Regions from separate parts of the Robinsoniella sp. RHS genome, predicted to be linked through region 2. Evidence: riboswitches for the same ligand, from Rfam matches in the RefSeq annotation. Region 2 holds a riboswitch; each other region holds the start of a gene.

Region 1 (8,152 bases), on a different contig from region 2:
TCCGGAAAAGCAGCCTGGATAGAATTTTCAATAGCATCAATGGTTACTTTCCTGGTTTCATCATAGCTGGTTCCGAAGCTAACTACCAGAATTGCTTGTTTTTTGTTCGTGTCTTCCAATTTCGTTCCTCCATAGTGTGGTTTTGTACTTATTTTTTCAATATAGCCTTCCAGTGTGGATAGGCTTTTTGGCAGTGGGAGAGAGGGGAGAAGAACTCCCTTCTTACATAGGCTTTCAAATAGCTGAATTGCAGCCGGCTGTTCCAGATTCGTCTGGTGAAGGATGGATTTATTGACGAAGACTTCTTCCGGAGCGCCTTCCATATAAACAGTACCATCTTTAAACAACACCACGTCATCAGCCCATTTTAGTGCAAAATCCACATCGTGGGTGGAAATAATGACCGTAATTCCCTGATTGGTTAATTTATCGATGATCTGGTTAACCAGAGTCGTATGTTTGGGGTCAAGTGCAGCAGCCGGTTCGTCAAATATAATAACATCCGGGTGCATAACCAGAATGTCTGCAATCGAAACCTGTTTTTTCTGACCGCCGCTTAACGCATGGGTAGGCTTGCTGCGAAAAGGGGTGATCTCAAGGTGGTCAATAACTTCTTCCACTTCTTTTTTAGCGGTTTGCTCATCAACACCTAGATTCAGGATGCCAAAAGATATTTCCTGGTATACGCTGGCGGAGAACAGCTGATTATCCGGATCCTGAAATACGATGCCTACCTTACTTCGAAGACTTAACAGGCCTTTGCGGCTGTAGTCATAGGGCGATCCATAGAAGTACATTGTTCCGCTTTGCGGGCGGTGTATGCCGTTCAGACACAGAAAAAAAGTGGATTTACCGGAACCATTTGCCCCCATAAATGCGATTTTTCTTCCTTTTCGAATTTCAAGGTTGATTCCTTTCAATGCCTGATTGCCATCTTCATAGGCATAACATACGTTTTCAGCTTTAAGGATAATATCATTCATAAGTTTTCTCCTCTATATATGTAATCCGCAGATACGCAGTATCACGGATATGATAATCAAAGTCAGTTCAAATACGATCAAATAAATAATATGTTTTTTCTTTGCAGGATAATTTTCTTCCAGTACATGGATTGTACCGTCATAACAGCGGGACTCCATTGCATCAAATAAAAAGGAAGATTTTTTGAAAGCACGGATAAATAATGCTGAGATCAGGTTGCCCATAGATCTGCAGGATGTTTTTAAATTTACATTTCCAAGACGGGAGCGCTGTGCACAGGTCAGGGAATCGGCAATATCTAATAATACGAAAATAAACCGGTAAATGAGCAGCATCAGCTCTATTAATAGTTCAGGACAATGGATTTTACGAAAAACCGTCAGAATGTCTGTAATGGGTGTGGAAAGGGATAAAAAATACAAACAGGAAACACTTGCCAAAGCAGTAAGAATCAACTGTGCCGCAAATAGCAGGGAAGACCGGCTGCTTGTGATAAAGATATTCCCCACCGGAATAGCAAATGCTGAGAGTGGGGTTTTTGAAAAGTTGATAATAATGGCGATGGTGCTTAAAAATAAAAAGATAAGCGGTATTCGCATCAGCCTGATATAATGGGAAGGGGATATCCCGCCAACGTGTATGGTGAGATATCCCATTGCAAATAAAATGCAGACAGAAAGTGCAATCGAACGATCTATTACACAAAACAGAAGTGTAATTATTGCAAGAGCTGTTTTAACTGAAGCATTTGTGTACCTTAATTTTGAAGTATAACATAGCTTATCGATGATAATCATTTTATTAACCTTCCCAATATGTAGTATTTAGGAGAACCCAGTAATTTAAGCTTTGGCCTTTTTTGCTTTACTCAAAGTTCCTTTTCTCTCTTCTCTTTTTTTTGCATGCTTTGTGCGTTCACGCAGCATACCGATGCAATAACCGAATACACCCGCGCCAAGAGCAGCCTGCAGACAGAAGAGAAGACTTTCTGTTTCTCCGCCCGGTGGCTCTAAAAGAGGAGATGCCCAAGGCTGATAATTAGGGTCAATCTGAGTGATTGCTTCTTCAGCAGCGCCATCAGCACCGCCGAATTCTGAGTCCTTATTTAATGCCAGAGGTACTACGGCGATCAATACACAGATTAAAAGCAGGATAATGACTGTTTTTCCTTTACCGCCCATTAACCACACCTCCTTTGAAATAACCAAGATCTGTTAATTCAGATTTGGCATAAGATTCCAGACCAATCATAACGACAGCTGTAATAATACCTTCGATAATAGCAAGTGGAACCTGAGTAACAGCGAAAATACCCATGAACTTCGTAAGGGAAGCCATAAATCCGCCAACCTCCGAAGGGTACGCAATTGCCAGCTGGAAGGATGTAATCATATAAGTAAATAAATCTCCAAGGCATGCTGCCAGGAATACGGATACCAATTTATTTACGTTAAACTTCCGGCACAGTTTGTAGATACCAAATGCCAGGAAAGGACCTGCGATTGCCATAGAAAAAGTATTGGCGCCTAATGTGGTAAGGCCGCCATGTGCCAGCAGAATCGCCTGGAATAATAAGACGATGATACCAATGATACTCATAGCGCTTGGTCCAAATAAGATAGCTCCCAGTCCTGTTCCGGTTGGATGAGAACTGCTTCCTGTTACGGATGGAATCTTTAAAGATGATAATACAAATGCAAATGCGCCTGCAATCGCAAGGATTACTAACACTTTGCGGTGTTCAGCAAGGGTTTTTTTAATGGAAAAAAATCCTGCTACTAAAAAAGGAACACATAACACACCCCAGATAATACAGTATGTAGGTGCGAGGTACCCCTCCATAATGTGCATTGCATTAGCAACAGGAGCAATACCAAAAGCTAATGCAAATGCGCCGGCTAAAACAACCAGTTTTCTTTGTTTCAAACTCATTCTTCTTTCCTCCTACATAAAAAAATCGCCTGATCTTCAAATTAGTTTAGAAGATAGGCGTATGGTCAGAAAATCTTGAAGACGGGCATAGATATCTATGGACATCGACAAAATAATCTGGGCACACCTAGCCATCGTTCGTAACTATGTGTAAATCTCTTATCGCAGGCAGGTCTTCTGACTCAGGCGTTAACATATCAGTTCGTCTTCCCATTCTCTAACAGTGACATTATGAACGAATACTATTCCTATACAGCGGCGCGACCGTGCGGGCATTTCACCCGACTTTCCTATTCTCTGCTTATAAAGCAGCACCTGTCGATATTCAATTATGACAAAATTTTACCATGTACAGTTATAAAAGTCAATAAAATATCTTGACTTTTCCGGCAGATAAAGCCAGTAAAATGAAGAAAAAATACGATGAAGCTGCGCAGTAAATGTCTGCCACTTTTTGTTGTATGGTTATGCACCGATATATGTCTGCTTAAAAGCAACATACCGCAGAATAAACAATAAATATGCAATATGAGATGTATAAAAATAAAACTATTGCAATTATGAAAAATATGTGATATAATAAACCACAAGCGGAAAGAAACCATATCCTACACCACGAATCACCTGCCCACAGGGCAGTCAAAGATCATAAATCAAGTAGATTTCTCTACGAATATTTCCAATTTGCCAAAATTGAATTCAATTCTAAAACAATATTTGTATGCATGTATGTTAATTCATAAATCAGGATGTGCTTTTCTTAAATATAACCGCTGTATTTTGAAAGTCAGAAGGGAGGGACAAGCGATGAATCAAATGCTTATCATTTTTATGATAGGCGGTTAAGAAAAAGTGGCCGTACCGGTTTTCCTGTACGGCTATTTATCCATGAGGAATTTTACGGGATTTTGTATCCTGTTTTATATAGAAAAAGGTACGAAAAGGATTGTATATTTTTAAATTTATTGTTTGATTTTGTAAAATGTTGTGCTATGATGATTAAAGATTGTTACTATTCAATTACAAATTGTTAGAAAATTAGTATGAAAGACTTAAGAAAAAGAATGTTGAGGAATGTTTTATGGGGATTCAGATGATAGGTATTGACCACAGCAGGGCAGTATTGGATGTACGGACAATTTTTTCTTTTACAAAAAAGAGTACCGCCCAGGCTTTCGGGGAACTGAAAAAAATTGAAGGCATACAGGGGAGTATTATTATTTCTACCTGTAACCGAATGGAATTATGGGTGAGCTGCCTGGAAGATTTTAAAGGTTCTTTGTATGAGATTTTGTGTGAGATACGCCAGGTGCCTAAGGAGTTGTACCGGGAATACTTTGTGGAGCGTCGGGAAGAGGAGGCGGTACGGCATTTGTTCGAGGTATCCTGCGGGCTGAAATCCAAAATTTTAGGCGAAGACCAGATCATAACCCAGGTAAAGGATGCGCTTTCTTTTGCCAGAGAACACTATGCCACCGATAATGTCCTTGAAATATTGTTCCGCATGGCGGTTACAGCAGCAAAAAAGGTGAAAACCAATGTGACGATGTCTACTGCTAACCAATCCGTGATTCATCAGGCGATAGAAGTATTGAAAAAGGAAGGATATACATTTCGTGGTAAGAAATGCATGGTCATTGGGAATGGCGAGATGGGAAAGCTGACGGCCACGGTAATGTGTCAGGAAGGTGCTGATGTAACGGTTACCGTAAGGCAGTATCGCAGCGGTATCGTAGAAATTCCACATGGCTGCAGGAGAATTGATTACGGAGAACGTATGTCCCTGTTTGGAGAGTGTGACTATGTCGTCAGCGCAACAGCAAGTCCTAACTATACACTAAAAGAACATTGTGTCAGGGAGGCGGACGTCTGTCATGATATGGTGCTGATTGATCTGGCAGTACCAAGGGATATTGAGCCGTCGGCCAGAGAGCTTCCCCATATAAAGTTATATGATATTGATTATTTTCATATAGATATGCAGAATGATAAATTAAAAAAGAATATCGAAGATGCCAGAATGATTCTGCAGGGTCAGATCAATGAATTTTTTGAATGGTATGAATGCAGGGACATGATTCCCAAAATTCAGGATATCAGGAACAGTGCCGTAATTGATTTGAAGCTACGCATCCAGAAGATTTTAAAAGATCTGCCGGTGGAGCGGGATATTCAGACTAGTTTACAGGAAAGCATTGAGTCTGCGGCAGGGAAAGTGGTGAATAAAATGATGTTCGGACTGCGGGATGAAGTAAGTAAAGAAACCTTCCGGGAATGTGTGGAAGGATTAAATAAAGTATATGAAAGCTAGAGGGGAAAGTAATATGGGCAGAAGTATATGTATCGGCAGCAGGGAGAGCAGGCTTGCTGTAATACAGACGGAGATGGTTATGGAGCATATCAAAAATAACCATCCGGAAATAGAAGTGGAAATGCTGACGATGAAGACCACGGGGGATATTATTCTGGATAAAACCCTGGATAAAATCGGCGGCAAAGGTTTATTCGTAAAAGAACTGGACAAAGCGCTTTTGGATCGAAGAAGTGATATGTCTGTTCACAGTTTAAAAGACATGCCGATGGAAGTGCCGGATGAACTGCCAATCGTAGCTTATTCGAAAAGGGAAGATCCAAGAGATGTGCTGGTACTGCCAAAAGGCGCTGCGCAGTGGGATTCTTCTCTTCCGATAGGATGTTCCAGCCTGCGCAGAATCCTGCAGATGAAAGAAATATTTCCAAATGCGCAGTTTAAGACCGTACGTGGGAATGTTCTGACGCGCCTGAAAAAACTGGATGATGGAGAATACAGTGCACTTCTTCTGGCAGCAGCCGGTCTTAAGAGGCTGGGATTGGAAGAGCGTATCAGCCGGTATTTTGAGCCGGAGGAGATGATGCCTGCAGCAGGTCAGGGGATCCTGGCAATTCAGGGAAGAGCCGGAGAAGACTACGGATTTTTAAAAGATTATGCAGATGAACAAGCCGGTTACGCAGCAGAGGCAGAACGGGCTTTTGTAAGAGAATTAAACGGGGGATGCAGTTCTCCGGTAGCAGCACATGCAGTTGTAAAAGAAGGAAAAATTACCCTGACAGGGCTTTATTATGATGAAGAATCAAATACTTATCTCAAGGGCAGCAAAGTAGAGACTGTCTCAAATGCCGCGAAAGCGGGAGCAGCTTTGGCAAGGGAATTGCGGGAGCAATACAGAAAGGAAGGCAACTGATATGGCAGGAAAAGTTTGGCTGGTTGGCGCAGGGCCATCCGACCCGGGATTATTTACAATAAAAGGAAAACGGGTATTAGAAGAGGCGGAGGTAGTCGTATACGATGCACTGGTTGGACAGGGTGTGCTGGGGATGATACCCTCATCTGCAAAACTGATCGACGTTGGTAAACGTGCAAATCGTCATACCATGCCTCAGGAAGAAATAAATCAGGTTTTGGTAAAAGAGGCATTAGGCGGAAAAAAGGTTGTAAGACTGAAGGGGGGAGATCCCTTTTTATTTGGACGGGGCGGAGAAGAACTGGAATTGCTGAAAAAGAATGGCATTCCATATGAAGTGGTTCCTGGTGTTACAAGTGCATTGTCGGTTCCTGCATATAATGGAATTCCAGTAACCCATAGAGATTTTTGTTCCTCGTTACATATTATTACAGGTCATAAACGACAGGGGCAGCCATATGATATAGACTTTGAAGCACTGGTAAGAACCAGGGGAACTTTGGTATTTCTCATGGGAGTAAGTTCTCTGGGAGATATTTGCCGGGGGCTTATGGATGCCGGAATGAATGGGGATATGCCGGCGGCTATTTTACAAAAGGGAACTACTGCCAGACAAAAACGGATTGTAGCTACGGTAGCTGATCTGGAGAAAGAAGTAGAGCTTCAGGGAATCGAAACGCCTGCAATTATAGTAGTAGGCAAAGTATGTGCATTGGCAGACGAATTTTCCTGGTTCGAAGATCTTCCGCTGGCAGGCAATAAGATTCTGGTAACGAGGCCAAAGCAGCTAATGTCTGTTATGAGCGAGAAACTTCGTAAAAAAGGAGCAGAGGTATTAGAACTTCCTGCTATACGCACGGAACCTGTCCGTACAAATGAGAAACTGAAAAAATGTCTTCGGGACATGAAGCAGTATCAATGGGTGGTTTTTACCAGTCCTACCGGAGTACAGGTGTTTTTTGACAAATTAAAGGAAGAAAAGATAGATATCCGAAGTCTGGCAGAGACGAAAATTGCAGTTATCGGGCAGGGAACCGGAAAAGCACTTGAAGACCGGGGCTTTTATGCAGACCTCATGCCGGAAATCTATGATGGAAAAACGCTGGGAGCTGCCTTGGCAAAAGAATGTACCGGAACAGAGAAAATTCTGATACCAAGAGCCAGAATGGGCAGTCAGGAATTACTGGCTGAGTTAAAAACGGTAAAAGGAGTTCAGATTCAGGATGTGGCAACCTATGACACGGTTTATGAAACCCAGGAACTGATCGATGAACAAAAAGAATTTAAGCAGGGTAATATAGACTATGCAGTCTTCACCAGTGCGTCAACGGTCAGAGGATTTTCTCAGGCGGTCAAAAATATCGATTACACCAAGGTAAAGGCAGTATGTATTGGAAAGCAGACCGCGGCAGCTGCAGCTGAACTTGGGATGCAGACTGCAGTAGCCAGAATGGCAACAATGGACAGTGTAGTGGAGTGTCTGGAAGAGCTTTGTTCGACAGAGCGTGTTTAAAAAATACCGTATTGCATCAATATTTATAAATCAGAAAGAAGAGATTATAAAATGGATATGTTAATCAGGCCAAGAAGAATCAGAGGAAATGAAGTATTAAGAAAGATGGTGCGCGAAACCAGGATGGATAAATCATCCTTGGTTTATCCGATCTTTATACGGGAAGGGGAACAGATAGAAGAAGAAATTCCCTCCATGGAAGGACAGTATCGCTATAGTGTGGACCGTATGAATTTTCAACTGGAACGATTGAATAATGCCGGGGTAAAAAGTGTGATGTTCTTTGGCATCCCGGATGAAAAAGATGAAGTGGGAAGTGGAGCCTATGATGAAAATGGGATTGTGCAGAGGGCGCTGCGGGAAGCCAGGAAAAACTTTCCGGATATGTATCTGATCACAGATGTCTGTATGTGTGAATATACTTCCCATGGCCACTGCGGTGTTCTCCGGGGGCAGGATGTGGATAACGATGCAACGCTTAAGCTTTTGGCAGATACAGCGC
Region 2 (8,152 bases):
CAGGAATATGCAAGGGAAAAGGATCTGGCAGACGGGAAGCAGATCTATGCAATTTCCGGATGGAGTGACTGGGGTCTATGGCCATGGTGGCTGGCAAATACCAGAGAAATGGGATATACGGATCTTGCCAACTCAACCATCTTTAACTATAAGACGAAGTCCGTAGAGGGAGTGTTTGCAAGTGATGCATTCTGGCAGTCCCTGGAATTTTACAACAAAGCTTATAACATGGGCATTCTGGACCCGGAAGCATTTACAATGAAAAATGATCAGTTCTGGGAAAAATGCAAGAACGGACAAGTGATGATGGCATATGCAAGCTGGCAGACGGAAGGTATTAATACATTTTTCCAGACGAACGGACATCCGGACTGGAGTTACCAAAAACTGCCGTACGACGGATATGATTATATTTCCGGTATTGTTTCAACAACCGCACCTCTTGGAAGTGGTATAGAGTATGCCACAGCGATTACCAAGAATTGTAAGAATCCGGAGAAAGCAATGGAACTGATTGATTTCATGAATTCAGAAGAAGGTGCCCGTCTGATTTACAGCGGAGTAGAAGGTACACATTGGACCAGTAAGGATGGCGTTGTGCAGCCATCAGAGGAATTTATTACCCAGTCTAAGACAGATCCGGATTATAAGCTTAATGTTGGGGTTAACCTTTACAATAAACTTTGCGGATTCAAAGATATCCAGGTACTTTCCGACGGATATCCGGCAGACCTGATGAAATCGGATGAGCAGAAAGCAGCCACAATTACCGATACAGATAAGAGCTACTGTGAATATTACTCCCAAAAAGAAGGGGGAGATTATCAATATCCGGGCCAGGTTCTCTATGATATGTGGCAGAAAGAAAAAGTCGATACGATCACAGATTTCTATCTCTATCCCACCTTGGTGCAGAGTCCCGATGAGGAAACACTCAACATCATAGCACAGTGCGAACAATATATGAATGTACAGGGTGTAAATGCAATTATGACGGCAACGGCAGAGGATTTTGCTGCCTGCAAAGAAGAGACATTGAAAGGTCTGGAGAGTAAAGAATACTCAAAAGCAACTGCGAAAATAGAAGAGCTGTATGCGGCTGCGGAAAAAGAAGCAGAAGCCTTCGGGATGAAATAAATGCAGTTTTGCAGATGCCGGGCAGCATGGAAAACCAATGCAATAGTATGCTTGTGCAGCAGAATTTGAGTATGAAATGATATATAACCGTATTGAAATTGCAGCAGGATATAAGGAGTAGAAATAATGAAAAATATAATGTTTAATGCAAATCACTCACCAATTGGCGCATATGCCAGTTTCACACTTGGATTCCCCGGCGCAGCCGGGGGTCCCGGGATGGAGCGCAGAGGACCTGCAGATACAAATGTTTATATCGGAGTGGAACGGCGTGAAGGAGGAAGCTATGAGAGCTTTCCCTTTTTTAAAAATGAAGATGATGAGAGTAAACAGTACGATGTGGAAAAAGAAGACACCCAGGAACAGGAAGGATATTTTGACCGGTTTCCGGCTTCTGAAATAGAGAGAGATTTCCGGGTAAGCAGCGATAGCTGGAAAGCCAGAGACATAACGTTCACCCTCTATAATCAGGTGGAATCCATACCGGATCCAAAATTCTGCGATGAGGAATGTCTGAAAGAAGTAATTGTACCCGCTGTACTGGCTAAGTTAACCATTGATAACCGCGGATGCCCCAATGGAAGAAAGGCATTTTTCGGATTTAATGAAGTAGAAGAACGGTATGGCATGCGTCCTCTTTCTTCGGGAAAAATGCATGGTGTGGGACAGGGGGGAAATCTGGCGGTTTTTACCCTGGATCAGGATGCCCATCCGGCGGGCGGATTTTGCCCCGAATGTATCTTGGGAGAAGAGGATCGTGACAACTGGAACTTCCGGCTGGGAAAGACAGCATTACTGGTGCTGGATGTACCAGAGGATACAAAGAAGACCTTTCGCTTTGCAGTCTGCTTTTATCATGGCACACAGGCAACTTACGGGATTGATACAAAATATTACTATACCAGATATTTTCGTAACATTGAGGAAGTAGGCAGCTATGCACTTTCCGTATTTGACCGGATTGTGGAAAAATGCCGGGAAGCAAACCTGAGATTTGACAAGGAAAGCCTTACCCCGGAACAGCGTTTTATGTTGTGGCATTCCATAAAAAGTTATTACAATTCATCACAATTTCTGATCAAAGACGGAGAGCCGCTCTGGATCATCAATGAGGGCGAATTCCGGATGATGAATACCATGGATCTGACGGTTGACCAGTTGTTCTTTGAAATGAAAATGAATCCATGGACGGTCCGTAACGAACTTGATTTTTATCTCCGGAATTATTCCTATGAGGATAAGGTACGGTTTCCGGGCAGTGACACTGAGTATGAGGGTGGCATAAGCTTTTGCCATGACTGTGGCGTGGCGAATGTATTTGCACCAGAGGGGAGGTCTGCCTATGAAAAATGCCGGTTAACGGATTGCTTTTCTTATATGAGCCATGAACAGCTGGTAAACTGGACCTGTTGTGCCCTGGTGTACATAAAACAGACCGGGGATCAGTCATGGAGTGACAGCCGCAAAGAGACATTGAAGAGCTGTTTTGCCAGCATGGTTAACCGGGATCATCCCGATCAGCACAAACGAAACGGGGTTATGGGACTGGACAGCACCCAGACGAAAGGGGGCGCGGAGATCACCACTTATGACAGCCTGGATGTATCTCTGGGACAAGCCAGGAACAATATCTATCTGGCGGGAAAATGCTGGTCAGCTTATGTGGGCCTGAAAGATTATTTTGAAACGAACCGGGAGACAGGTCTTGCCAAACAGTCGGCACTGCAGGCGCAGAGGTGTGCAGAAACGATACGGTCTCATATGACGGAAGGCGGATACATACCGGCTGTTATGGATGAGGATAATGATTCTAAGATCATTCCTGCAATTGAAGGGCTGATTTTCCCATATGTGCTGGATTTAAAAGAAGCCTGCAGAGAAGACGGCATTTACGGAGCATATATCCGGGCATTGAAAAAACATTTTGAAACAGTGATGCAAAAGGGAGTCTGTATCTTTTCAGACGGCGGATGGAAGCTCTCTTCCACAAGTAATAATTCCTGGCTCAGCAAAATTTATCTCTCTGAGTTTATTGCAGGAAAAATTCTTGGATTTGACCGGAAGACTTATATGGAAGAAGCAGACCGGGCCCACGTGGACTGGCTGACCCATCCGGAGCATTCATACTGGTGCTGGTCGGATCAGATTGTAAGCGGCATCATCAGTGCAAGCAAATATTATCCCCGTGGTGTAACAAGCATTTTATGGATGGAGGAATGACAAAAATGAAGGCATTTACTTACTATAGCCCCACCGAAATAATCTTTGGGTGCGGGAAGCTGGTAGAGACAGCAAAATTGGTAAAGCGGTTTGGAAATAAAGCACTGCTGGTGACTGGAAAAGGAAAATCCTCTGTAAATGCAGCCCGCCGGGTTCTTGAACTTTTGCAGGGGGCAGGTATTAAAACGGCACATTATGACGGTGTATCACCCAATCCTACTACTGATCTGGTAACAGAAGGCGCTGAAATGGCAAAAAAACTTGGGGCAGAGGTAATCATTGGACTGGGGGGCGGATCTGCAATGGACACCGCGAAAGCAATCGCAGTGGAGGCGTCACACCCCGGTACCGTATGGGATTATAACTGCCATACAGAGGGGCCCACAGATAAGACACTGCCGGTGATTGCAATCGGGACAACCGCAGGAACGGGTTCACAGGTGACCCAATGTGCTGTGATTACCCGGACGAAAGACAAGGATAAGTCTGCAGTCTGGCATCGGAATATTTTTCCCAAAATTGCAATTGTAGACCCGGAACTGACCAGGAGTATGCCAAAAGCGGTAACAGCACAAACCGGGTTCGATGCATTCTGTCATAATTTTGAGGCATATCTCTCGATAAATACCAGTTCAATGGTTGAACGGATGGCATTGGAAGCCATAGCAGCCATTGTGGAATATTTGCCCAAAGCGCTGGCAGACGGGAATGACATGGAAGCCCGTTCCAGGATGGCATGGGCGGATACCCTGGGTGGATTGACAAACGCCAATGCCGGTGTAACGCTGCCCCATGGACTGGGCATGCAGGTGGGAGGCCACTGTCCCCAGGTGACTCATGGACAGGCACTGGCTGCGTTTTATCCCGCATTTACCAGATACACTTACCCCGCAGCAGTGGAGAAATTTGCTGCAGTAGGAAGAATTTTAAATCCCGGGCTCCAGTCGGAAACAGAAGACACAGCTGCGGCAAAATGCTGTAAGGAAATAGACCGTTTCTTAAAAAAGATCGGTCTCTGGACTGGCTATAAAGAACTTGGGGTTACCATGGAAGATATCCGTGAGATTGCAGACTGCGGACAGGTACTGGGCGATTATCTGAACAACCCGAGAGTGGCTGACATTGAGGAAATGTATGAGCTGCTGGTTTCCTGCTATGAGCGGGATTAGAATCTGGCACCTGCATGAAAGAAAAGGAGTGTAAGGCAGATGAACTGTTTAAGCAAGCAGCAAGTAAAAGACGTAATTGAAGGCAGAGGAGCAGCATCCAGACCGCCGATTCTCTATGATTTGTGGATCGGAGAGAATGTGTTTGGCTGGAATACAAAGGAAAGAGAAGCATGGCTTTCCGGTTATCCAAGAGATATTGAGGATGTGTTTCTGAACATTCCCGATCTGATTCATGCTCCGGCAGATGATCCGGATTACCGCTGGGCAGGCACAGATATGAAAGATATGGAGGAAAAAGGATGGGATGCCAGGATTTTAATTGAAGACTGGGAGAGCGGGGAAGCAGAAAAATTCTTTGAGACATTTCCGGATCCAGAGTATCCTGGGCTGATCCCGGAGAAGAAGCCCTCCGGAGAACGATATACCCTGGCAAGATGGTGGTATGGATTATTTGAACGCCACTGGTCGCTGCGGGGCATGGAAAATGCGTTGATGGATTTTTATTTATACCCCGATGAAATCCACCGCCTCTATCAAAAACTGACGGACTTCTATATACGGATTATGGAGAGAGCCTGCACGGAGATGAAAATCGACGGATTCTTTGTCTCAGATGACCTGGGAACACAAAACTCCCCGTTTTTTTCACTGGATATCTTCCGGGAATTCTTTAAACCCTATTATCAGCAGATATTCGGGAAGGCCCATGAACTTGGTACCCATTTCTGGCTTCATACCTGCGGAAACATTGAGTTGTTTCTTCCGGAGTTTATTGAAATTGGGCTGGATGTCATTCATCCCATACAAAAATATACCATGGATGAAAAAAGGATTGCAGCCTTATACGGAGACAAGATTTGTATTCTTGCGGGATTCGATGTGCAGCAGACGATACCTTTTGGAACACCGGAAGAGGTGAGAGAGGAAGTCAGGTATCTTCTGGATGCCTATTGGCGGGAAGATGGACGCTTAATGGTTACCATGGGGAACGGGTCAACGGAAGACTGGAAATTAGAAAGCCTTCGGGCGTTGTATGAAGAAACTGTGGGGTATGTTGGAATGTACGAAAGAACAAAAGTTATCAATACTGCAATTAACGGTTGACTTTATATCAAAACAGGGTGTAGAATGTACAAGCATAAAATATTAAGTGCCCGCTGCATGTGGGGTAAAAGGGAATTAGGTGTAGAATCCTAAACGATCCGGTCACTGTGATTGGTGAGCAAAGCCATAGAGAGCCATTGCATTTTTGTGAGAAGGCATGTCTTTGCGTTATAACCATAAGTCAGGAAACCTGCTTAATATAGGGTTGGTATCTTCCGCAGAAAGTATCCATTCCATATACAGAGAAATAAGTCCATCAATATTCTTTGAGTGTGTCTGAAAAATGCTTGTATCTACAGAACTCTGACTGATCTGTCCAGTTAAGAGGGGTGAATGGTGCAATTATTTTTCAGAGACACTCCGGTCAGGGCCATCAGATAAAGTTTGCCCGGATTTCTGAATATTTTATGTGGCTTTTAACAAAATGTCTGCGATTACGCGGGCATTTTTTTTGTTTAAAACAGATAAGTATTTTCTTTTTAAAATATGGGATATGCGGTGGTATAAATAAAAACAAAGGAGAAATTCAGATGAAAAAGAAATTAGCAGTTATCGCACTGGCAGGCTTAATGGGAGTATTGACAGCCTGTGGATCAGGAAATAGTACGGCAGCAACGCAGGCGCAGACAGAGGCAAAAACAGAAGCTGTTACAGAGGCGAAAACAGAGGCAAAAACGGAGACAGAGACTGCGGCACAGACCGATAATAAAGCGGGAGAGTCTTCAGAAGGTTCTACAGATGTATCCGGTGAATCTGAAACAGCAGCGCAGTCAGCATCAAAATCAGAGACAGACCATTATCCGGTGACAATCAGTACTTTCAATTTTAATAAAGAACCAGTGGAAGAGACCTTTACGGAAGCACCGAAAAAAGTAATTACGGCATGGCAGAATTCCGTTGAGACAATGCTGGCACTTGGGCTGGAAGATAATATTATTTCTATTATTGGAGTGAGCGAAGATGATATTTCGCCGTCTCTGCGTGAGGCTTATGCCAAAATTAAAGATAAGGAATTTAATGATTTCACGGATTCCAATGCAGCGATGAGCAAGGAAGCAGCCATTATGCTGGAACCGGACTTTATTCTGGCATGGAAATCCACTTTTTCAGACAAGTCCCTGGGGGACGTGGATTACTGGCAGGAGAATGGCGTTAATACCTACATGGCGCTGAATTCCAATGACATCAGTGAAAACAGAACAGTTGACAACGAATATCAGGATATTATGACCGTAGGAAAGATTTTTAATGTAGAAGACAAAGCCCAGGCACTTGTGGATGAAATGAAAGCGTCCGTAGACAAGGTAACCACAGCGACACAGGGCCAGGAGAAGAAAAAAGTCCTGGTTATAGAGTTCCTCGGCGACACCATCAGTATTTACGACAAAACATCTCTGGCGGGGGATATGGTAACCAAAATGGGCGGAGAACTGGTGGATACCGCAAAGGATATCAGCGCCGAGGATATTGTAAATTTAGATCCGGATGTTATTTTTACGATCCACATGGATGGATATGGAGAAGGTGCAGGTTCAGATGCGGTAAAGAGTATCACGGAAAATCCGGCTTACAGCAGTCTGAAAGCAGTAAAAGACAGCCAGGTATTCCCACTGAATCTCAGCGATGTTTATACAAGCGGCATTCGTACAATTGACGGCTTAAATGCGATTGGAAAGGCACTGTATCCGGAATTATATCAGGATTAACAGTGGTAGTAACCGCAATTACCTTAATAAAATCGTATCGCAGCGGCTGCGGTACGCAAGGGGGTAGTCATGAAAAATAAGGCATCTTATGCCACACTATGTATTTTGCTGCTGGCTGCATTGGCAGCTACTATTCTGACGGCGGTCACGATAGGCTCTACTGGCATTACCGTCCGGGAGGTTTATCAGATTGTCATGTTTAAACTTTTTGGGATCGGTGATGCAGCCAGTCTGAGCTCCGGCAAAATTCACGACGTGGTATGGTTTATCCGCATGCCCCGCCTGGTGCTGGCACTTCTGGTGGGAATGGGGCTTTCCGTCTGCGGCGTAATTATGCAGGCGATTGTGAAAAATCCGCTGGCGGATCCCTATGTGCTGGGAATTTCATCCGGTGCATCCCTTGGTGCAACTCTGTCGATTATGCTGGGGGTGGGAGTTGCTTTCGGAGCAAATACAGTGGGGATTATGGCGTTTCTGGGGGCTTTTGGCATCTCGGTAGCAGTGGTGATGATAGCAAATATAGGAGGACGGGCAAATTCTGTAAAACTGCTTTTAGCAGGTATGGCATTAAGTGCCGTCTGCTCTGCATTTTCTAATTTCATCGTCTATCTGGTTAATGACAAAGATAAAATCCAGACCGTCACTTACTGGATGATGGGAAGCCTGGCAGGTGCAAAATGGGAAAAGCTGCTGTTCATCGCACCTGTAATATTATTGGGAACCCTGTTTTTCTGGACCCAGCACCGCACTTTGAACCTGATGCTTTTAGGGGATGATGCTGCGGTAACCCTGGGTACAGATCTGCATAAATGGAGA
Region 3 (8,152 bases), on a different contig from region 2:
TCTTGAATATAATAAGTATTCTATACTATTATACAAGTGTTTTTATGTAATATTTTTATACTATTTGTAATTTTTTTACAATATTTAGCAGTATTCCCGTGTAAACCCAAATTTATCACAGTATTCATCCATTCTACTACCCCTTTTACATCGTATAACAGCACTTTTATTAATAATCCAATCCCCAATTTCATCCGGATCATGATGGATCTCCAGTATTTTCAGCCGGTTACATCCATGAAATACCCATTTGCCAATCTTCTTTAGGGATTCCGGCAATAACACATACTCTAACTGATTGCACTTAAAAAATGCGCTGTCTTCTAAGACCCTCAGGTTACGGGGAAGCTTCAGCATCGTAAAGCCCGTCTGATAGAACGCCTCACGACCAATAGATTCTAATGTAACCGGAAAATGCAGTTTTGATAAATTCATACATTTATAAAACGCTCGTTCTTCAATACGGTTTATTTTGCTTGGCAGTATAAGTTTTGTGAGATTCTGACATTGATAAAATGATTCTCTTGGTATGATAAAATTCACCCTGCTTGGTTCAAATGTGACTGACTCAAGACGTTTACACTCTTTAAAAGCTCCATCTCTGATTGACTTTGTACTAGCTGGAAAATATATTTCCTTTAATTTTGAGCATCCGCAAAATGCTTCTTCCTGCACCACTTCCAGATTTCCAAAGCTGACTTTATATAATGAAGTACATCCGTAAAAGCTTCTTTTCCCGATTTTCTTTATATTCGGAGAAAGATCTGCCGTTTTCAGACGTATTTTATTACGAAGTGCCTGATCTGAAACTTCATCAAAAATTGTTCCAATACTCAGATTTTTATCTGCGCACTGTTTTCCTTCCCGCATGCCAAATACTCGAAAGCCGACATTTCCTCCCTTATAAATAAGTACTTGACTTCCCATTTTACTCTCCCTTTTCCTTTGTATCCCTCTTTTAAAAAAGAAAGCCCTTCTGTACATAGACTGAAAGGCTTTTCATAACATATAAATTTTTGCACAAAAATAAACTCATTTCCTCATCCCGGAAATAAAGTAAGCTGGGCATTACGGCAGGTATCCTGACTTCGCTTCATCCTCAGAAACGCCTTCTCAATATTTTTCAATATCAATGGCATCCTGTTTCTTCGTCCACGTTACAGTAGAGGTGACTGTGCCGGTCTTTCACCGGCTTCCCTTTTAACATTTTATCCCACATCATCTGTGGAATATGACCGCAATCCTTAAATTTCTTCTTATTTTACCATAATATCTCAAACACATTTAAAAGTCAAATGTTTTTGGCCATGGAAAGTTCTTTTAGAGCTTTTTAGAGCTCGTTCACCCCCAATTCCAAAGTTACCTTTTTTTCTCACCCGGCTTAAGTTCTATCAGCTGATGATTGGTCCTTGCCGCATTTCTACGTTCAGCATACCCGGTAGACGGAATCAATCTCATTACATATTCCTGCACCCCTGACTGCCATTACGGCAGCCAGGGGTGTGAAGTTAAGTATTATTTTACAAAGTATTTCTATTCGTAACTGTTTTAATCGTATTCCATATAGTGGGTACTGCTCCTAATACAGTAAAAGCATATAACATGCAGAGATCCTTTATGTAAATCCCCCCGTCTATAGCTCCTTGCCTGATCATGACCGGAATAAGGCGGAACGCACTGAAAACATCTATATTTAGTACATCTGCCGCATCTATTGCCCAACTGAGCTGCTGGCTCACATAGACTACGCAGATCATAAAAACAGATGATATAACTATTCCTTTCAAGCTCATCTTTCCGGCCAGCATCTGATATCCTTTTATCGCACACACACCCATCACTACACCTGAGATAGATGCCATATATCCAAGCTGGTCCACTACTACGATACATAACAAACCAATGAGAGTTCCCAAAAATGCTCCTACTATACCTGCTATAATATTTTCTTTCTTTTCTTCAACCGGCTGCACGCTTTGCTTATAGTTAAACTGGGTTCCGGTTCCGTATGGGTCCAAATTTCTTTCCATTTCCTTTTCCTCCTGAAGTATTCTCTTTACCTTTCCGGCACTTTACTAATTTCGTTCCATGTCCGGGATAAATATTATAACCTAGAACCAGAGATACATTATATTCAGTGTATTGAAAAGACTTTTTTATGTCATGAAAACCTCACGATATTAGTTTTAAACATCCATGAATAAATAAATTTCCCAGGTAATATATATGATAACAGAGAAACTGGCCTGTACCGGTTTCAAGGAAGCAGAAAAAAGGAGGAGAACGATGACCGATATATATATTGTTTCAGGATTTTTAGGAGCCGGCAAAACTACATTGATTCAAAAACTGCTAAAAGAAGGATTCCAAGGTAAGAAGGCAGCTCTGATTGAAAATGATTTTGGGGATATCAGCGTAGATGCGGCTCTGCTAAGAGATGGAAATGTACAGGTAAAAGAAATGAACGCAGGCTGCATTTGCTGCAGTCTTTCCGGCGATTTTGTAAAAGCCATGAAAGACCTTCTGGATCAATTTCATCCGGATATTATCCTGATTGAACCTTCCGGTGTTGGAAAATTATCTGATATTACAAAGTTCTGCGCAAATCCACAGATCCGTTCTCTTGCGCAGATCAAGCAAAAAATTACGGTTGCTGATGTGAAGCGATGTGCCATTTATCTTGAGAATTTTGGTGAGTTTTTTGAGGATCAGATAATAAATGCAGATACAATACTGCTTAGTTGGGCAGAAGATTATCCGGGCAAAGTAAAAAGTGCGTTCCAACTGGTCAGCAGATTGAACCCAGATGCAAAAATACTTTCTGAACCCTGGATGAAAATCAATACAGCCCGGCTTCTGAATCTCTATCGAAATGATCAATCTATGATATCTGAGAAGGATTATTTGGCCAAATGCCACTGCATCGATAATCCTGAACTGAAAAGACAACTTAAACCACTTTACTGTGACAACCATACCGAACAAGATGAAGGACAAGATTCCTGTGACTGCGGCCATACCCAGCAGAACTCTGACCTAGTTTCCTGCGGTTGCGGTTGCAGTTGCAGCTGCAGCCATACCCAGAATTCTGATCATGTTTCCGGTAGCTGCGTCAGCAGCCATTCAGCAGAAGAGGTTTTTGACACGGTGACGATACATACCGCAAAGGTATTCAACACTACTGATTTACAGAGACGTCTGTGGCAGATGGAAAGAAACACATCCGGAACTGTTTTGCGTGCCAAAGGAATTGTCCACACTGCAGGCGGATATCTGAATGTTCAGTATGTGCCAGGGAGCGTACAGATGAAGGAGTGTTCTTCCAGTGGTGACATGTTGTGTATTATAGGACGGGGGCTGAAACAAGATGAATTAGCCTTCCTGTTTGATGGGAACTAGGCCATGATGATTCCTGTTTATGTTGTTACCGGATTCTTATATGCCGGAAAAACCTCTTTTCTAAATGCCATGCTAAATCGGGATGACCGGAGCGATATCCAGACTTTATTGCTGCAGTTTGAATCCGGCGAGGAAAAATTTCACGGATCATCAGATTATTGCACCAGCCGTTGTTTTTCCAAAAAAGAACTGGAAGGACAGCCGGATGCGATTATAAAAACCATATATAAATGTGTGAAAAATCAGACTCCGGATGAGATCTGGATAGAATGGAATGGGGTAACATCTTTTTCCCTTTTACAGGAGTTTTTCCTGAGTCCTTTGCTGCGCAATTGCAGAATACAAAAAGTCATTCACATTGCAGATGCCCCAGGTTTAGAAGAAACTCTAGGCAGAACCGGGAACTCACTGCCGGAACAAATTGCAAACAGTGATGCCGTTATCCTGCGCACTGCCCAGACAAGTTACGGTAAGGCTGTGTATCAGAGAATGCGCCATATGATAAAAAAGATAAATCCCGGTGTCCCTATTTTTAAACTAAAAGATACGTATCCGGAAAACTTATATAAAAGGGTTTTGGAGAAAAAGCCCTCGCCGCTTTACTCCTTTTTCAGATCATTGCTTTTTCTGGCAGCGGCATATTTTTTAACGAAACCAGTTCTGGATCAGCTTTCTTTATCCACAAATACGATTATAAATGTATTTTTGGGCATTATACTGCAGGCAATTCCATTTCTGCTTCTGGGTGTGCTCCTTTCTTCCTTGCTCCAGATTTTCGTCCCCGGAGACTGGATTGAAAAGCGGTTTCCAAAGTCTCTTGCCGGAGGAATGCTGCTTGCCCTGGTGGGCGGATTTTGTCTTCCCGTATGTGACTGTGCTTCCATTCCCATCTTCAGAAGCCTGGTACGAAAGGGTGTACCCCTTCCTGCCGCTGTTACATTTATGCTGGCCGCTCCGGTTATTAATCCGGTAGCTATTTTATCCACCTATTATGCATTTGGAGGAGATCTGGCAGTTGTAGCGGGACGTGTGGGTATGGGCAGCTTTGCTGCTGTAGTGATCGGGCTAAGTTTTGCAGCCTGCCCTTCAAAAGGACAGGTATTACCCACCGGTAGATTTGATGGTGTGATGTGCAGCTGCGGATGTTACCCGGGAACCAGTTCCGAATCTGGTCTGCGTACTAAAATGGAGTGGTTTATCCGCCACGCACAGGTTGAATTTTTTGATGTGGGGAAATATCTGATTCTCGGATCTTTTGTTGCTTCCGTCTTTCAGGGATTCGGTACGGATCTGTTCATAAATGCGCAGAATAAAGCGGGAAATGCAGTATCTGCCATGATTATGATGGCGATGGCATTTGTTCTTTCCCTGTGCTCCTCCTCCGATGCTATTGTTGCGCGCAGTTTTTCTGCCCAGTTTTCTATGATGGCTATTATGGGTTTTCTTATATTTGGTCCGATGATGGACATTAAAAATATGTTGATGCTTTCCGCAGGTTTTTCAAAACGATTTATCATTCGCTTGCTGGTTACTTCATTTTTCGTTTGTTTTGCTGTTGTGTTCTTATTTTATCAATTAGGAGGGATATAAATGCAGATAAAGGTAAAAACATTCAATCCACAGATTTTTCTGGAATGCCTGTGCTGCGGATTCTTTTCCGGTCTGCTGGTCTATCTGATCAGAAGTCAGAAATACCTCTCCTATGTGACTCCCAGGATGAAACCATATCTTTATTTTTCCGCTGTTGTGATGGGGATATGGGCTCTGGCTGGAGTATTTCGCCTGCTTCAGCCCCAATACAAAGCACGCTCCATGCATTGCCTTGTCCTGGCAATCCCTATTTTGATGGTTTTACTGCCTCACTCCCCTATGGAACTTTCCGATATCACGGATAATTACAGTCCAGGAAGCAGCCTGTCCGCGAGTAATCTGTCCGCGAGCAGCCAATCAACTGACAAAGGAGCAGAGCCTTCTTCTGCAACATCGCGTATTGATAATCCCAGTTCTGCCGCTGTTCAGAATGACACCAATACAGCGGATGATGCTTCTCACCTGCCTGGATTGGATGTTCAGAACAAGAAAATCACCGTTTCTAACGAAGATTTTGCATTATGGCTTGCCGAGATGGATTCAAATGGCATACAGTATGAAGGCTACACAATCACTATGACAGGGTTCGTCATGAATGCCTTCAAAGTACCAAAGAAAAACGAATTCATTGTTTCACGGCTGGCAATGACCTGCTGTATTGCTGATTTATCACCTACTGGTGTCCGGTGTATCTATGACAAGGCTTCCGAACTTGAAAGCGAATCCTGGGTGACAGTGGAAGGTACACTTTCGATCGGGGAATATCAATATAACGATAAGACTCTGAAAGAGCCCCAGATCCAGGTTACGAAGATTACTCCCACAGAACCGGTTGAAGGATATGTTTATCCATTTGTATAATGATAAACAAAACAGAAGTAAGCGTTGGAAAATCTTTAAAGGCAAAAAAATATAGACAGCAGCCTGTTATTCCGGCTGCTGTCTATATTTGAAAAACGTGCTGAGTGATACATTTTCAATTAAGAAACGGGATACAATTCCCCAAATAATGTCATATGGAAAGTTTCATACACGGAACAGATCTTATCCGCCATACAAACAATAGCTGTCTCACGGTATCGGGGCGGAATCGGTGTGAGTGGAAACATATGTTTTCTGATCACATCTTTTTCGATCTGGGTCAGATCAAATTCCAAACAGGCATTTTTCAGCGCCCTGCCCGGATGTGTAAATCCATGAAAACGGTGGTCTGCGCTCTTCTCATGCCAGTCATATAAAAAATAATCGTGTAGAAGTGCCCCCCGGATCAATTCCTTAACCTGAACCTGCCAGCCATATTTCAGTGCGATCCAATAGCTTAAATAAGCGACAGCCAGACTGTGCTCATAAACGGTTGTTTCTCCGTGCTGTATATATTCTTTTAACTTTGTGTACTTTGGATTTTCTACTATTTCTTTCACAAGATCCAAAAACTGCTGCTCATCTTTTGGATCCATTCTTTTTTCGGCTGCCATTTGTGATGACTCCCCCTTTGGAATTACCATTCGTCCATAAAGCCTCAAATCCGATAATATTAAAACTCTATGAACAACTAAATTTTCTGTCTTTATTAGTATAGCACGGTTGTATAAAAATGCAATGTAGAATTCCTTATAATTTTCTTACAGAATTTCTACCATTCTCATAATTCTATCAAGACCTGTACACACCCCACGAAAAGCCCCGCCGAGCTTTGGCAGCTCGGCGGGGCTGAATGGAACCTGATAACAGAGTCCTTTTTACTTCGTAATTTTGATCTTTTTGACACTGCTGTACTTACCATAGATTTTTTTACCGGCAGAGTCTAATTTGTATGCCCTGACTTTTATAAAATAATTCTTATTCTTCTGAAGTTTGTTTATATTCTTATTGACATATGAGGTGAAGAGAGCCTTTTTATCTTTTGTGAAAGAAGAATTCCTTGCATATGTAATCAGATATCCCTTAGCACCCGATACTGCCTTTGTATTTACTGTCACTCTATTTGCTTTGGTATTTTTTAAGGAAACAGAAGATACTTTACCTACCGTTACTTTTTTCCAATGAGCATAGAGAGTGATATTCTTCTTTCCAGTGATCTTTGATGATGATGTGATCTTTGTACCGCCGCTTTTTTTTGTATACCATCCACTAAAGCTGTATTTTGCCCTTTGTGGAGTGGGAAGCTTACCATATTTCTTTTTATAGTAAACATTTTTATAGGATTTTTCTGTGGTTCCGCCATTTGCTTTGAATTTTACCTGAAGCACAAGCTGGCCTTTTTTTACTTTTTTATTATGATAGGCCCCTTCTTTAATGATATTATCGATCTTTTTACACTTTGGACCATAATTTACAGTTAACCCCGTGCTATCTTCTGCCGTATTGTCAAAACAGCTTGTATATGGGCCATGTGACGACTCGCCATCATCATTAATGCGATCCTTCTCAAAGGGCGAATAGATGGTCATGCTTCCCTTCAAACTACGACAATTGGTAAATGCCCAGGCCATATTCTCTACTGTCTCGGGTATATCAGGTGCCTTAGTAATCTTCAAACATCCTGAAAATGCACTTCCCATATTTTTTAATTTGGAAGGAAGCTTTGGTGCTCTTTTTAAAGATTGACAATAAGAAAACGCTCCATACATATTGATGACACTATCCGGTATTAAAGGTGATTCTTCCAATTTACTGCAGTCAAAAAATAAATTAGCGATAGATTTCAATCCTTCCGGTAATTTAGGAGCCTTCGTTAAAGAAGCACAACCATAGAAAGTACCATTCATCTCAGTTACTCCACCAGGAATAGAACCGCTCGTTACCAGACTTGTACATTCTGAAAAAGTACCATCCAAACTTTTCAAACCAGCAGGAAGCTTTGGCATTTCCTTTAAAGAAGAACATTTACTAAATGTATTGTCTAGCTCGGTTACTCCTTTGGGAATGTCCGGTACCTGCACTAACTTTTCACAACCGCTAAATGCTTCACCCATATCCACTAATTGTACCGGTAAATTTTCTATTTTATTGAGGCTCTTACAATTTTTTAAAGCCCCTTTCATAATTCTAACTGAGTCCGGTAATCGGGATATTTCTGTTAAATTAATACAATCTTCATAGATATTGCTTATATCCGTGATCCCTTGCGGAAGTTCAGGTCCTTTTTTTAAACTTTCACACC
Region 4 (8,152 bases), on a different contig from region 2:
CAGTGCCACGTCTTCCAGCAGAAAATCCAGATATTTTTCTCCCAGAGTGGTTTTGTTATGACCTTTTTTCTTGATGTAGCCAAGATGCAGCCTGCTAATTTCCTCCTGGAGCGGTTTGGCAAGGATTTCACCCATGCCTTTGTGGAAAGTATCGGCATTGCTGTTGGTTAAATCGGGTCCTATGCTGAAACAATCCGTTTTTCGCACCAAGGCAATCTTAGTACAGCGGTCACAGACATGGACATTTTTATTCAAAATGTTAAAAAATAAAGGCTCTTCTGTGAAGTGTGAGGTTTTTGTCTCCTGATCATAGGTGACAAAAGGGAAATCCTCCAGGTCTTTTAATGTGATCCGGGATTTTCCGGAAAGGGGATGGCCGTTACGGAAGAATACGTAATTCTGCATCAGGGCAATTTCATGGAACTCAATATCATAGGAAGTTAATAATGTCTGAAGTGTACGAAGGTTGGATTCCTGTATTGCCAAAATGCCCAGTTCGCTTTTGCTGCTGGAAACATCATGGATCACGGAATTTGTATCACATTCCCGTATTGCCATATCATAGGTATTAAAATCCAGTTCTGATAAAAACCGGGTAAATGCCCGAATAGCGAAAGGAAGATGCTGGGAAGATACAGAAAAGCGCATTGGGATAGAATTTCTGGCTCGATAGCGCTGTTCCAGATACTGTGTCTGTCCAACGATTTCCTTTGCATACCGGATAAAATCTTCTCCGTCATAAGTCAGGGTTATGCCGCGGTTGGTGCGGTGAAACAGTGTAATCCCCAGATCCTGTTCTATTTCTTTTACGGCTGTAGAAAGTGTGGATTGGGAGACAAACAATACCTGAGCGGCTTTTGAAAATGACTGGTAATTAGATATTTCAATAATATATTTTAAGTTCTGTAAGGTCATGACCGTATCCTCCTTTGGTTTATACTATCAAAAAAATTGATAGCAGGCAATAGAAAAATACTTTTAGATAAGCGGTTGTATTAATAAAGTTGATATGTTATATTAAAAATAGTTTAAGCAGAATATTTTATGGAAGCCGGTCTGAAGCCGGCGCGGTGCCGCCACTGTAGGACGGAGCTGTAACAAAAATGACACTGGAGGAAACTCCGGGAAGTCTGTTGCAGCAGTGAAGTCGAGCCAGGATACTTGAATATTTTGCCGGAACCCTTTATTTAACGAAACATTGAATGAGGGTATAGCAAAGGGGAGTACCTCTCTTTTTTGCATATCCTTTTCTGATGTTCGGAAAAGGATTTTTTTAATTTAGAAAAGTGAGGATAAGAACATGAAGAAGGAAATGCAAAAGAACAGCACAAGCAAACTGACAGGCAAAATTGGTAAAAAGGCAGCAGCTGTGATCCTGACAGCGGCTATGTGTATGTCACTGTTTGCCGGATGCGGGCCGGGAACAAAAACAGGTGAAACGAATGGGGCGCAGGGAACCGCTGCAGAGGAAGCTGTCCGGGAAGTAACGGATGCGGCAGGAAATGTAGTAAAGGTGCCGGCAGATATTTCAAAAATTGCAGTAACGCCGCTGCCCTGGTCGTCCGTTATCTATGCGATAGACGGAAGTTCTGACCGAATGGTTTCCATTAATCCAGGAGCTATGAAGGCATATACCGGTAATTTCTTTGAAAAGCTGGACAGCCATTACGGCACACTGGATACTTCCAGTATCGGGAAAGATTTTTCAATCAATATGGAAGAAATGGTAAAGGCAGGCGTACAGGCTGTAGTCATCTGGGATTATCAGACAGATGAAGCGAAGCAGTTGAAGGATTTGGGAATAGTTCCGGTCATGGTGAAAAACGAAACCGTTGAGGAGCTGCAGAACAGTTTTAAGGCAATCGGACAGCTGCTTGGCAAGGAAGACAGGGCACAGGAATTTATTGATCTCTATGGGAACACCTATGACCGTATCAAATCTTATCAGGACAAGACAGCCGGAGCTGAAAAGCCAAAGGTTTTGTATTTAAGGAATACCGAATTAAAGCTGCAGGGAAATGATAATTTTATCAAAGAAGCGTTGGAATTGGCAGGAGCAGATAATGTGGCAGCCGATATCTCTGATATTACCATGGAAGAAATAATAAAAATCAACCCGGATATTATTTTATTGAGCTGGTTTGATGATTTTGTCCCTGAGGATTTATATGAGAATAAGATTGACGGTCAGGACTGGAGTAATGTAAATGCCGTAATCAATAAAAAAGTGTATAAGACGCCCCTGGGAATTTACCGCTGGGATGCTCCCGGTGTGGAAACCCCTCTGATGATGATGTGGCTGGCAACGTTAATACAGCCGGATATTTTCTCCGATATCAATATAGAACAAGAAGTGAAAGATTATTTCACTAATTATTTCCAATATACATTAACGGATGAGGACTTGGCACAGATCATGAGTGACGCGGCTAATGCAGACAGTGTAAAATAGAAACGGGAGAGGCACCTTATGGAATCAAAAATAAAAAAGAAGAAAACCTATGGGGTGATTTTAACTTTCATGATATTGCTGCTGCTGGCACTGACAATAATGGCGATTGGATTGGGGAGATACTTTATCTCTCCAATTGATGTTATAAAAATAATTTTTTCAAAGATTCTGGACATTCCCCAAACATGGGAGAAGCAGGCGGAAGGAGTTGTTTTTACGCTGCGGCTACCTCGTATCCTGGCGGCGCTTCTTGTAGGAGCAGCGTTATCCTTATCGGGTGGATCTTATCAGGGAGTTTTTAAAAATCCATTAGTGGCACCGGATATGCTGGGCGTATCCGCAGGCGCCTGTGTCGGGGCATCTTTGGCAATTTTGTTTCAGTCAAATCAACTGGTAATCCAGATAGCTGCTTTTGGAGGTGGAATAATAGCCGTAATGGCGGCCACTGCAATTCCCAGATTTATCCGGAATAACTCCATGATGACTTTGGTGCTGGCAGGGGTAATTGTGGGAGGACTGATGAACTCTGTATTAGGGCTGCTAAAATACCTGGCAGACCCGGATACACAGCTTGCATCCATAACCCACTGGCAGTTAGGAAGTCTTTCCAGCATAGTGTGGCGGGATATTATTTATGCAGGACCCGCGATTATTGTGTCTATGCTGGTATTATTGCTGATCCGCTGGAGGATCAATATTCTTTCCCTGGGAGAAGATGAGGCAAAAACTCTGGGGACAAATATAAAAAAATCCAGAGGGCTGGTTATATTTTGTGCTACGGTTCTTACAGCCAGTGCGGTATGTATCAGCGGAACAATCGGATGGATCGGTCTGGTCATTCCACATTTTGGAAGAATGCTGGTGGGGCCTGATAACAGAAAACTGCTTCCGGTTTCTGCAGTACTGGGTGCCATATTTTTGCTGTTGATTGATACGCTGGCAAGAAATTTAACCAGTGCAGAGCTGCCGCTTTCTATCTTGACAGGATTAATTGGAGCGCCGTTTTATTTTTACTTATTATTAAAGCAAAGGATGAAGCTGTCATGATTTTAGAAGTAAAAGACCTTGCATTTTCTTATCATAGTGATCATAGCCGGATGCTGTTTCAGGATGTTAATTTCACTCTGCAAAAAGGAGAAATCTTCTCCATTTTGGGAGCGAATGGTGCAGGAAAATCCACTCTTCTGAATTGCCTGGCTAACTTATTGCGTCCGGCAAAAGGACAAATATTATTAAACGGACATAATCTCACTGATTCTTCTCTGAAAAAAATAGCCCAGACAATCGGCTACGTTCCCCAATCCCATACCCCGGCATATGCTTACTCCACCGAAGAGTTTATCGTCATGGGTAGGGCACCCTACCTTGGATTATGTGCACAGCCAGGGGAACAGGATTATGAACTGGTCAGGGAAGCGATGGGGGAATTGGGGATTACTCATCTGTCAGAACGTCCTTATACGGAATTAAGCGGAGGGGAACGGCAGCAGGTAATCATTGCCAGGGCAATCGTACAGCAGCCCGATATAATCATGCTGGACGAGCCAACCAACCACTTGGACTACGGCAATCAACTGCGCATGATCCAGCTCATTCAAAGATTAGCACAGAAAGGTTATAGTGTCATTATTACAAGCCATATGCCCGATCACGTTCTGCTATTAGGAGGTGCGGTGGGTATGCTTGGAACGGATGGCAGACTGCAGGTGGGAAGTACGGAAGAAATCATGACGGAAGAGAATCTGAAACGTCTGTATGATATTGATGTCCATATGGTTTATATAAAAGAAGTTGGAAGGAAAGCCTGTGTAGCCGGGATGGAAGGCAGTGAAAAGGAAGGCAGTGAAATGGAAGGCATTTAATAGTTATGCAGTTAATAGGAATGCAGTGAATAGGAAGGTAGTAAAAAGAAAGGCAGTGAAATGGAAAGCAGTAAATATGGAAAGCAGTAAAATTGCAGGGGAATCTGCAGTAAGATATGGGGAGAAAGATGAAAACTATTAGAATTGCATTTTATGGAAAAGGAGGTATCGGGAAATCAACGATTGCCTCTAATGTATCGGCAGTACTGGCCTTGGAAGGGAAAAAAGTATTACATATAGGCTGTGATCCCAAAGCGGATTCCACAAGAGGTCTGACAGGGAAGAGGATACCCACTCTTTTGGATCAGCTGAATCAGAAAGATGAGTTATTAGTCCGGGAGGATGTGCTGTTTGCAGGAGTAAACGGTGTGCAGTGTCTGGAGGCAGGTGGCCCTCAGGCAGGCTGCGGCTGTGCAGGACTTGGAATAACGGCAGCTATGGATGAACTGGAACGTATGGGAATCCTGGATGAATCATGGGATGTCATTGTGTACGATGTTCTGGGAGATGTGGTATGCGGCGGCTTCTCAGTACCGATGAGACAGCACTATGCGGATCAGGTATATATTGTTACTTCACCGGATTATATGTCCATTTATGCTGCAAATAATATTTTAAAAGGCATCAGGCGCTATTCAGCAGAGGATAACAGTTTATTGGGCGGTCTGGTTTTGAATCATGTGAAAGATGAACGGGATATACGGATCGGTGAGAGGTTTTCTGTAAAAACCGGAGCACCGATCACCGTAACAATCCGGGAGAGCAGCGAAATGAGGATGGCTGAATTTCAAAGAATGCTCTTTACGCAGGAATTTCCGTACGGCATGAATACGGCTGCATTAAAAAAATTTGCAAATGCTCTGTCTGGACACAAGGCAGTAAGGTGTTTCCGGGGATTGGATGCAGAGGAAATGGAGCAGTTTGGAATGGAGATATTTAGAGAGGAAATATCGGAATGGGATGAGGCTGCGGAAGGAACATCCTATTAAACACCGGTAAGGAAAATGGATGATGAATAAATGTGAAATTGAAATTGTTCTGACAGACGAATCACCTGATATGCAGAAAATTCCGGATCAGATTTTAAAGGAGAAAGGGCTGGCATTGGTAGCAGCAGGCTCTTTAGCCTGTGTACGGATACTATATTTTCGGGCCTGCAAGCTGGGAAAGCTGCAGCAATTTTTTGGCTGTCCGGTGACTGCCCGGGAATATGGAATGGGAATGCAGGGCAGAAAACTGAGAAATTGCATCGGGAAGGCGCTGAAAATGGAAGGCATACGGGGTGTTATTGTCTATGCATCCTGTATGGAAGTTCTGACTCTATGGGATTTTCAAAAAGAGTTGGAACAAGTATCCAATCCACATAACATTCCGGTCAAAATACTGTACCGGGGCCCGCTGGTGAAAAGAAGAAAACCTCCGGCGGAATCCTTACGACGAATCCTGTCGGAGATAGAGGAGAATCAGGAGGCAGCTCAGCCAGAGCAGCAGCCAGATATCCCGCTGCCTCCGCCTGCGCCGGATTTTTCCGGCATTGCGTCACTGCTTCAGGAATGGAACTGTGAGACTTTACTGCTTACACCCGGAGGATGTAAAAGCTGTATTGAAAGTGCTGATGGAACAGACGGTATGCATGACCTGAAAAGCACCAGATTTCATGATGCCAACGTCTGTCTGGGATGTGAAAAACAGCTTATAGATGCAGCTGTCCATCAACTTACCGGTAAGGGACTTTTATGCCTGTTGGGAAGTGCGGTCATTAAAACGGTTGGAATGGATGTAAGAGGCATAACCGGAGAACTTGAAAAATCCGGCAGACCCTGTGTATATCTGCCAAGCGACGGATTTGAGGGAGCGCCCCCGGCAATGGCTCAGGCATGGCTTATGCTGGGACAGAAACTGCTCTTAAAGCATCCGTCTGATGAAAGGAACAGCTGTGACATCTGGATTTTGGGATATTCAAGATTAGGAACAGGTAAAATCGAACATCTGAATCCTATAATAGAACGATTAAACAATATGGGATGCAGTGTTACGATCTGGAGTAACAAGGAAACAGAAAGCAATGCCCCACTCCCTTTTCTGACTTGGGTTGTGAGTACGGAAGGATTGAAACTGGCACAGTGGATGAAAGATAAATATAACATACCATATGTGGATGCATTGCCGGTGGGTGAAAGGATGCTGGAAAGTTTTATCAATAAAATCGCTTCCATCAAAAATAAAACGCAGTATTTGGAACAAGTAATGAAGCACGCTGAGAGTTCAGACAGTAGAGACAGCAGAAATGTTGTGATCATTGGTGAACCTGTGCTGTCTAATGGAATTAAATATTATCTTCAAACGGAAAGAGGATTTACAAATGTGCAAATATCAGCATATGCCCCAACCCAGGGGATGCAGTCCTTTTACCGCCAATATGCAAAAGAGGTGTTACAATTCACCTCTCCTGAAGAATTGTGTGGGCAATTGTGTGGACAAAAGGCAGACATTGTAATTGCAGATCCTTTGTTACTACAGGTATTTAATAGAAATATTGTGCGCATACCATTACCCTATCCGATATTCAGCGGACGCATTTTTGCAGAAGATTTCTATGAATATGCGGGTGGGCGTGGAGCAGAGTATTTGAATCGTTATTTAGATTAATAGAGTAGGCATGTCCCTTCATCTGTTGTGAAATATGACACGGATTGAAGGGATATTTTTTATCAAAAAGTATTTTTACACAAAAACAGGGTGTTTGACATTTGCAAATTTATAAATATATGATAATATGGTAACAGTTGACAGGACAGTTTATACAACGAAAATACAGCTGTATAAAATAACAGTGCAAAGGACAGGTACCATTTAAATATGAAAGACCATGACAAAGAAAAAAGGAAAAAAAGATTGGAGTTAAATCTTAAGATGAGGGTAAAAATATTAATCCTGTGCCTGGGATTGACTTTGTTTGCACTTATTTTACAGACCATCCTGTTTGAAAATTCTTCATCCGGTCTGATCTATAATCAGGCGAAAGAGGAAAGTTTTGCTTCGCTGCAGAACATGCAGAACGAAATATATGGATTTGTAAAAAATATGGAAAGCAATATGATCGAAATTTACAGTGAAAAAGACTTGATTCAAGGACTGAAAAATAAAGAGAAAATAGAAAATCTGAGAACCGATTTTTATCGTTTGGCTTATAATTTTGGCACCAGCCATTTTGCCACTACAGATGGAGTGGTGGCAATGTATCTATACAATCCGCAGCACGAGATTATCAGCACTTATCGAAGGGCAGTTACGCCCAAGCATAATTATCAGACGGATATTTATGAGGATGCGGAGAACCAAAACGCAGGGGTTGTGAAAGAGTATGTGGAGTCGGATGATACGACGATGCTGATATCCAGTTATTATAATCAATACCGGGAAACGGATATTATTCGGTTGGTTTTGAAGATTTATAATAACAGCAATTTAAATGATGTAATCGGATATGCGGTCTGCGATATTGACAGCAAAGTTATCCGTTCCATCATGGAAAAGTACAGTACGGATAAAACCATGTTTATGTGGATTCAGCCATCCGGAGACAGGCCGGCGGTAAGTATCGGCAGCCTGGAAGGCAAGGATGTGGAATACTACAATGAAATCAGCGCCAAGATACAGACTACATCATCCAGTGATGTAGCAAAATTATTAACTACATCGAAACGGGTGTTTTTCCAGGTTCCTCAGAAGAAGTATAACATGGATGCATATTCTCTTATGCCCAGGTCACTGCTGGTGCAGAATCAGAAGGCGCTTACAAAGAATCTGATTTTCATTGCATTGATTATGATTATAG

What was found. Region 2 has a riboswitch for cobalamin ahead of RHS_RS20190 (ABC transporter substrate-binding protein). Riboswitches for the same ligand answer to the same signal wherever they lie in the genome.
Region 1: it holds a riboswitch for cobalamin, as region 2 does, so the genes downstream of both, RHS_RS08595 (energy-coupling factor ABC transporter permease) here and RHS_RS20190 (ABC transporter substrate-binding protein) in region 2, are expected to answer to the same signal.
Region 3: it holds a riboswitch for cobalamin, as region 2 does, so the genes downstream of both, RHS_RS15685 (leucine-rich repeat domain-containing protein) here and RHS_RS20190 (ABC transporter substrate-binding protein) in region 2, are expected to answer to the same signal.
Region 4: it holds a riboswitch for cobalamin, as region 2 does, so the genes downstream of both, RHS_RS16375 (ABC transporter substrate-binding protein) here and RHS_RS20190 (ABC transporter substrate-binding protein) in region 2, are expected to answer to the same signal.

The regions. Positions count from the first base shown of each region.
Region 1 covers NZ_JNGB01000016.1:32,578-40,729, reverse strand. Annotated here, with positions in the region: gene RHS_RS08615 (sirohydrochlorin cobaltochelatase) at 1-119, opposite strand, end outside; partial or broken gene RHS_RS08610 (energy-coupling factor ABC transporter ATP-binding protein) at 384-983, opposite strand; gene cbiQ (cobalt ECF transporter T component CbiQ) at 996-1,781, opposite strand; gene RHS_RS08600 (energy-coupling factor ABC transporter substrate-binding protein) at 1,827-2,165, opposite strand; gene RHS_RS08595 (energy-coupling factor ABC transporter permease) at 2,155-2,916, opposite strand; cobalamin riboswitch at 3,066-3,250, opposite strand; gene hemA (glutamyl-tRNA reductase) at 3,998-5,227, shown strand; gene hemC (hydroxymethylbilane synthase) at 5,241-6,137, shown strand; gene cobA (uroporphyrinogen-III C-methyltransferase) at 6,139-7,650, shown strand; gene hemB (porphobilinogen synthase) at 7,702-8,152, shown strand, end outside.
Region 2 covers NZ_JNGB01000063.1:14,534-22,685, forward strand. Annotated here, with positions in the region: gene RHS_RS20170 (extracellular solute-binding protein) at 1-1,137, shown strand, start outside; gene RHS_RS20175 (glycoside hydrolase family 52 protein) at 1,264-3,357, shown strand; gene RHS_RS20180 (iron-containing alcohol dehydrogenase) at 3,354-4,526, shown strand; gene RHS_RS20185 (uroporphyrinogen decarboxylase family protein) at 4,566-5,630, shown strand; cobalamin riboswitch at 5,658-5,843, shown strand; gene RHS_RS20190 (ABC transporter substrate-binding protein) at 6,161-7,336, shown strand; gene RHS_RS20195 (iron ABC transporter permease) at 7,406-8,152, shown strand, end outside.
Region 3 covers NZ_JNGB01000032.1:89,843-97,994, reverse strand. Annotated here, with positions in the region: gene RHS_RS15685 (leucine-rich repeat domain-containing protein) at 85-927, opposite strand; cobalamin riboswitch at 1,055-1,255, opposite strand; gene RHS_RS15680 (hypothetical protein) at 1,521-2,030, opposite strand; gene RHS_RS15675 (GTP-binding protein) at 2,287-3,399, shown strand; gene RHS_RS15670 (permease) at 3,403-4,989, shown strand; gene RHS_RS15665 (TIGR03943 family putative permease subunit) at 4,990-5,850, shown strand; gene RHS_RS15660 (HD domain-containing protein) at 5,970-6,464, opposite strand; gene RHS_RS15655 (leucine-rich repeat protein) at 6,729-8,152, opposite strand, start outside.
Region 4 covers NZ_JNGB01000035.1:28,310-36,461, forward strand. Annotated here, with positions in the region: gene RHS_RS16370 (LysR family transcriptional regulator) at 1-915, opposite strand, end outside; cobalamin riboswitch at 993-1,184, shown strand; gene RHS_RS16375 (ABC transporter substrate-binding protein) at 1,301-2,452, shown strand; gene RHS_RS16380 (iron ABC transporter permease) at 2,471-3,499, shown strand; gene RHS_RS16385 (ABC transporter ATP-binding protein) at 3,496-4,314, shown strand; gene RHS_RS31205 (hypothetical protein) at 4,280-4,456, shown strand; gene RHS_RS16390 (nitrogenase iron protein NifH) at 4,443-5,303, shown strand; gene RHS_RS16395 (nitrogenase component 1) at 5,323-6,963, shown strand; gene RHS_RS16400 (histidine kinase) at 7,228-8,152, shown strand, end outside.